DNA from 3 places in the Ruminiclostridium papyrosolvens DSM 2782 genome. Region 1 is predicted to be linked to each of the others. Evidence: riboswitches for the same ligand, from Rfam matches in the RefSeq annotation. Region 1 holds a riboswitch; each other region holds the start of a gene.
What was found. Region 1 has a riboswitch for cobalamin ahead of P0092_RS20685 (ABC transporter substrate-binding protein). Riboswitches for the same ligand answer to the same signal wherever they lie in the genome.

Region 1 (2,270 bases):
GTCCTTCAGCAAATGTGGCATGTTTTAATATACCTATATTTTTAAGTATGATTTTAAAGGTATCAAAAAAAGGTACGTTTACCGCCCCTATAGCTGTTCCCGCAACCATTACAATCAGCAGAAGCAGCAGCATTATCGGTATAAATCCTATATTTGTCAGAGCTTTTTTTATTTTTTTATTTTTCATTTTTCCTCCGGATTATTTAAACAGTCCCGGATAGGCAACCTTTGAAATATCCTCTACTGCCAGTACAGCGTATTGTGATGTTGATGAAATATGATTATACGGTACTGAAATAACTTTATTATTCTTTACTGCTTTTATATCTGCCAGTGCCTTATCGCCTTTTATCTTCTCATTCAAAGTATAAAAGCTAACCTTTGCGTCATAGTACCATGACGGCAGAATAATAATCTGTGGGTTATACTTTATTATCATTTCCTTGGATAATTCAGGCCATCCTTCAAGACCCTCCTTTGACACAGGGTTCATAAGACCGGCTCTTGTGACAATATCATCAAAATTTGTTCCCTTGCCGCTGGTGGTACCCATTTCACTGTAATCAAGTACTGTTTGCTTCTGGTCATCAGTCATTAGTTCAAGCCTGTCATTTACAGCCTTTAGCTTCTGCTCCATCCAAGCAATTATATCCTTGGCCTTGGCTGCCTCTCCTACAATTTTTCCTATGAGTTCAAGGTTATCTTCCACCTGCTTGATATTTGAGGGAGTATTTAGCATAAACACCGTTAAATTCGCATCTCTTAGCTGTTTAATGACATTTGCATCTGCCATTTTATCCAAAAAAACAAGGTCAGGCTGCAACGCAATTATTTTTTCCGCATTTGATTCAATCCTTTTACCGACTCCTTTAGCTTCATCAGCAATATTGGAAACTTTGGCATCGTCTGCATAATAAGTCATAGCCGCAATTCTGCTTTTGTCTACCAGTGACATAAGCATTTCACAGGTTCCAAGTGGCAAGCTTACTATTTTCTCAGGCTTAGCCTTAATAGTTACCTTTGTGCCTTTTGAATCCTCCAATGTGAGAGGATATTTATCTGTTGCAGTACTTTCTACGGATGTATCTATTGCCTTAGTAGTATCAGAAGCCTGCTGGTTTGTATCACTGCTGCAAGCTCCGAAGATTCCGGTAATAAAAATCATTGCAAGTATAAAAGATAAAATTTTCAAATTCCTTTTCATTTTACAATATCTCCTAAATATTTATTTTTTTACCCCTTTAAACATAAAAGCCCTTCAAACGTTTTGTGTTTAAAGGGCATAATTCCATCTTGGAATTTTTTATTAAACACACCCCCTATCACTCGTAGAGTTAACAGTGTACACTTACAGACAGGTATTCTGACTAAGGCATCAACACTCTCCATTCCTTCCCGGTTAATGTACCAGTGGATTATATGGAGAACTCCTCCAACACAGCGGCGGGACCGTACAGGGTTCAAACCTGTTTCCCTTATCTGTAGTTCTTATTAAGTTATATTGCATATATTAATATAAAACAAGTTTAATAGCAAATCCAAATCAGACACATTATCGTCCAAATTTCTTATTTTGGCGAATCTGTCAATTAAATACAATATTTATCAAAGTTTATTAATCTTTGATAATCTCCCTTAAAAAGCTTTGTCCCGGAAAAGCATTCTCTGCATTAAATACTTCTGCAATAGTGCAGGCTATATCAGCAAAGGTTTCTCGTGTCCCAAGATTTACATTCTCTCTTATACCCTTACCATAAATAATTACAGGTATATGTTCTCTTGAATGGTCAGTACTGGGAGTAGTTGGGTCACAGCCATGATCCGCTGTAATTATCAGTATATCGCTATCTTTCATGGCAGACAAAATTTCAGGCAGTCTGTTGTCGAATTCCTCTAACGCCTGTTTGTAGCCTTCCGGATTATTTCTATGTCCAAACAACATATCAAAATCTACTAGATTTGTAAAAATCAGGCCATTGTTCTCTTGCTTCATAAATTTTAATGTAACGTCAACACCATTCATGTTGTTTTTTGTATGTTCAGCAACAGTAACTCCTTTTTTCGAAAATATGTCTTCTATTTTTCCCACAGCGACAACATCCAGACCCTTTTTATTCAGAACATCCAGAAGCGTGTCGGACGTGGGCTCCGCAGAAAAATCTCTTCTGTTGGGTGTTCTTGTAAAGTTCCCCGGTTCCCCTATAAACGGTCTGGCAATAACACGCCCCACCATATGTTCTCCTTGCAACATTTCCCTTGCCATACCGCAA
Region 2 (2,270 bases), 1.7 Mb from region 1:
GCTTTACATTTTTAGAGCCTCTGCTAAAACAAAAAGGTGAAAAAGAAGAGAAAGAAGATATTGTTGTTGTTATAGCTACAGTAAAAGGAGATATTCATGATATAGGGAAAAACATAGTCGGATTAATGCTTCGAAACTATGGTTTCAAAGTACATGACCTTGGAAAGGACGTAAGTGCAGAGAGAATTATAGACGAAGCGAAGAAATTAAAGGCTCATATAGTAGGTCTTTCTGCCTTAATGACTACCACAATGGTAGAAATGGAGGAAGTGATTAAACTTGCAAAAGAGAAAAATGTAGGCTGTAAGTTTATGATTGGCGGAGCAGTAGTAGATGACGATTATGCAAAAACCATTGGAGCAGACGGATATTCGAAAGATGCCTATGAGGCAGTAAAGCTTGCAAAAAAACTTTCAATTAAACAAGCTGCAGAATGTAATTAATTATATGAACCTATACTACATCTATTAGTAAAAAATATCAAAAAAGATAAAATTTACATGACAAATTGCACGTAATATTATATAGTTGATATTAGAAACTATATGTGAGAAACTAAATATGTAAAAACTAAATATGAAAAACAGGTGTCGGTTGTGTTGAAAATACTGAACATGAACCGGTGAAAAGGGAAGTTGGGTTTAAAATCCCACGCGGTCCCGCCGCTGTAAAAGAGGAGTTTCTTTCAAAGTACCACTGGAAACGGGAAGGTGAAAGGAATAATGATGCTTGAGCCAGAAGACCTGCCTGTTATTTTGTACCATAGACTCTACGAACGATAGGGGGTGTACTTAATTGGTTGATTCCATGAGCCTGAAAAAGGATAATCCGAATGGTAAGCTGTCTGAAAAGGAAAAAAAGCTTGTAAGGATTCTTCGGGGGATTGACTATGGTGAAGTTAAAATTATTGTACAGGGTAATCAGCCTGTACGGATTGAAGAACTCACAAAGTCAATTAAGCTTTAGAAGTTGACGGATTATTATCTTAAAATTCATATGTTATTTTGCGCTTTATACCATATTTATTAATTTGAAAATGGGATAGCGAATGCAGAAATGTCGACAACTGCACGGTGCTGATCGAAAAACGGAAGCATTACCTCACAAAAAAAGAGGTAGTGTTTTTTTTATTGCTCCGTGGAAGATTTTTTGTAAAAGGGAGTGATATATCTGAAGGCAGAAAATTGCAGTCAGAAAATCCAATCTCAAGAGTCTTTAAAGTCAGAAAGCAGGGATTTAGAACTAGCCGGACGGCAAAAAGACTTATGCAGAGAATATATTAAGCTTTATAAGAAGAAAAGTGATGAGCAGCTTTATCAGTACCTTCGTGACATTGCTGACGAGCTTGGCAGGGTGCCAAAAAAGTCAGAGGTTCCGGCTTTCGGGTATATCAAGTCCCGTCTGGGAAAATGGCCGAGAATTCTGGAGGATGCAGGAATCAAGCCTGTTCGAAAAAAACTGCTTGAAGAAATAGAACCAGAGTAACTCTGGATAACAAACGTACCTACGTGGTGTAATGTTGATTGCGATGAACCATTGGCCGGTTAAGAAAACTAATGGAGGTAGAACAGTGAGAAAAAATTTCAAAAAAATATTATGTCTGGTTATGATGGCGGCTATTATTTGCACAATGCTTACAGGAATAGCATTTGCAGCAGATCCAATAACTGTAACAGTTAGAATTCAGGGCTACAGTGCAGGTGGAAACGGCGGCTCAATTTTAAATGAATATCAGGTAACACTTAACGATTCAACTGGCTTTACAGCATACGATGCGCTGAATAAGGCTTGCGGCGATAAAGCTATAAGCCATATTGCATTAGGAAGCGGTGCGAGTACATATGTATCCAGTATCGGAGGTCAGACAGAAGCATATTTTACACCTAATTCATCCTATTATTCGGGCTGGATGTTCAGGGTATGGAGGGGGGCTTCTCCTACAACCGATGAACTTCCTTCCTATAGCTGTGGAGCTTATACAATGCAGAATGGTGATAAAATGACCTGGTATTATGCAATTCCGGCGGAGTCTTTCTATACCTGTATGAGCAACTACACAAGTATACAATCCTCATATAATGAGGGGAGTTCTTTTAATGTAAATGTAAAGGCTCAGAAATTTACGGATATATATAATTGGATACTTACAGGCTTTAACGACCTTTCAGGGGCAACTGTTAAGCTTGTAAGAGCCTCAGATGGTGCGCTTATGGCAAGCGGTACTACAGGCACAAATGGTAATGTATCAATAAATGTGCCTCAGGTAACTG
Region 3 (2,270 bases), 1.5 Mb from region 1:
AAATATGCTTGCGAACAGGGTGCAGACGGTATAGTGGTGATTTCACCGTATTATTTCGGATTGAGCCAGGAAAGTGTTGAGGAGTATTACGACAAAGTAGCCGATGAATGCCCGGGTGACTTGTATCTGTATAGTTTTCCGGATCGTACAGGTTATGATATCTCTCCTGAGGTGACTTTAAATCTTTTGAGAAAACACAAAAATATTGTGGGATACAAGGATACTATACCGGGGATGGATCATACAAGGGAATTGATAAAATTAATCAAGCCGGAATTCCCGAATTTTAGAATCTACTCAGGATTTGATGACAACTTTGCTCATAATGTAATGTCAGGAGGGGACGGATGTATTGGCGGATTGTCAAATCTTGTTCCTGAAATTTGCAGTTCATGGGTAAAGGCTTTCAAAGAAAAAGATATAAGAACAATTTCAGATATTCAAAGGAAGATAGATTGTCTTATGGATATTTATCAAGTAGGAAAGCCTTTTGTTCCTTATATTAAAAAAGCACTGATGATTAAGGGTATCTCCGTAAAGGATTACTGTTCCTTCCCTTTGCCAATGGCAAATGAACAGGATATTTCAAAACTCAAAGCCATTATGGAAAAGTCAGGTTTAATCTAAGTTGCAAGCCTGTAAAAATAACACTTTTGCTCACACCGTGGGTATTTTGCTCTATTTATATGGTGAAGCAAATTTCGCAAAAGTTTAATTGACGTGATGGTTATAAATGGTATATAATTCAATTAAAATTTAATAATTAACGATATTGGTTTGCTCAAAATTATGAGTAACTAAGAGGGAATCAGGTGAAAATCCTGAACAGTCCTGCTGCCGTATGATGGAGCGGTTCTCTAAAAAAGCAAGAATTATTTTTGCTTATACATGCCACTGGGTGATTAGTCCGGGAAGGCGAGAACTTTGCTATGATATCTGAGTCGGAAGACCTGCCAGTATTTCTGCAGATGCCAAATATGCAGAGTACTATGACTTCACAGTGTATGAAGTGTGTAGTTTGTCAAAAGAGAAAACAGTATAAGACTATACGTTCTTTTTTACAAATAAAACCTTTATTACCAAAATAAATAAAGGTTTTATTTTTTTGGCAAATATTATTAAGTCGGAGGTTTATTATAATGAAACGTGTAAGAGTAAAGAACTACCTTGTTTGTCTTTTAATTGCGGTGTGCGCTATTTTTATTTTTCCTGCAAATGCATCTGCAATGCACATCATGGAAGGATATCTGGCACCGGGCTGGTGTATCAGCTGGGGAGTGCTTTGTATGCCATTTCTCCTGATTGGATTCTTCTCAATAAAAAAGAAAATCGAAATATCTTCAAAAAACCTGACTCTGTTAGCAATGTGCGGCGCTTTTGCTTTTGTGCTTTCAGCACTCAAGATGCCGTCAGTTACCGGAAGCTGTTCGCACCCAACAGGAGTGGGACTGGGCGCGGTTTTGTTCGGGCCAACTGCCATGTCCGTAATAGGAGCTATAATCCTGTTGTTTCAGGCTATTTTACTGGCACATGGAGGAATTACAACCTTAGGAGCAAATGTGTTTTCCATGGCTATAGTAGGGCCTTTGGTTTCTTTCGGAGTGTTCAAGCTATCTAAACGATTGGGTGCAAAAGCAGGACTTGCAGTATTTCTTGCAGCATTTTTCGGAGATTTGATGACATATGTGATAACTTCTGTGGAGCTTGCCATGGCATATCCTGACGCTACTGGAGGATTTATGGTCTCCCTCGGGAAGTTTATAAGTATTTTTGCTTTTACTCAAGTTCCGCTTGCTGTTTGTGAAGGACTTCTTACGGTAGTTATTTATAATGTTCTCGCAAAATACAGTGCAAAAGAGCTTAAGGCACTATCAGCAATTTATTAAAAAGGAGAGAATGTCATGAAATTATGGAAAAAGAATTTAATTTTGATAGCAGTAGTAGTAGTAATTCTTGCTGCACCGCCTATTTTTATAAAGAATGCTGAATTTGCGGGCGCAGACGGTCTTGCAGAAGAACAGATAACTAAAATAGCTCCTGACTACAAGCCATGGTTTGAATCACTATTTGAGCCTAAGAGCGGAGAAATAGAGTCACTGCTTTTTGCCTTGCAAGCTGCAATTGGCGCAGGAGTGGTAGGTTTTATACTTGGAAGAATGACTTCTGTTAAAGGAAAATCCGGAGCAGAAACATGATACTGATAGATAAATATGCATATGATTCAAAACTTGCCCATATCAGCCCCAAAGCAAAATTGATTTACACAATGT

Region 2: linked by a shared signal. The riboswitch ahead of P0092_RS06020 (DUF2292 domain-containing protein) and the one ahead of P0092_RS20685 (ABC transporter substrate-binding protein) in region 1 are both predicted to bind cobalamin.
Region 3: linked by a shared signal. The riboswitch ahead of P0092_RS05440 (energy-coupling factor ABC transporter permease) and the one ahead of P0092_RS20685 (ABC transporter substrate-binding protein) in region 1 are both predicted to bind cobalamin.

The regions. Positions count from the first base shown of each region.
Region 1 covers NZ_CP119677.1:4,720,898-4,723,167, forward strand. The annotation lists gene P0092_RS20680 (FecCD family ABC transporter permease) at 1-187, opposite strand, end outside; gene P0092_RS20685 (ABC transporter substrate-binding protein) at 200-1,204, opposite strand; cobalamin riboswitch at 1,337-1,526, opposite strand; gene P0092_RS20690 (phosphopentomutase) at 1,616-2,270, opposite strand, start outside.
Region 2 covers NZ_CP119677.1:1,349,221-1,351,490, forward strand. The annotation lists gene P0092_RS06015 (homocysteine S-methyltransferase family protein) at 1-443, shown strand, start outside; cobalamin riboswitch at 569-765, shown strand; gene P0092_RS06020 (DUF2292 domain-containing protein) at 796-966, shown strand; gene P0092_RS06025 (homing endonuclease associated repeat-containing protein) at 1,162-1,485, shown strand; gene P0092_RS06030 (DUF4430 domain-containing protein) at 1,571-2,270, shown strand, end outside.
Region 3 covers NZ_CP119677.1:1,234,942-1,237,211, forward strand. The annotation lists gene P0092_RS05435 (dihydrodipicolinate synthase family protein) at 1-627, shown strand, start outside; cobalamin riboswitch at 757-972, shown strand; gene P0092_RS05440 (energy-coupling factor ABC transporter permease) at 1,140-1,886, shown strand; gene P0092_RS05445 (energy-coupling factor ABC transporter substrate-binding protein) at 1,902-2,195, shown strand; gene cbiQ (cobalt ECF transporter T component CbiQ) at 2,192-2,270, shown strand, end outside.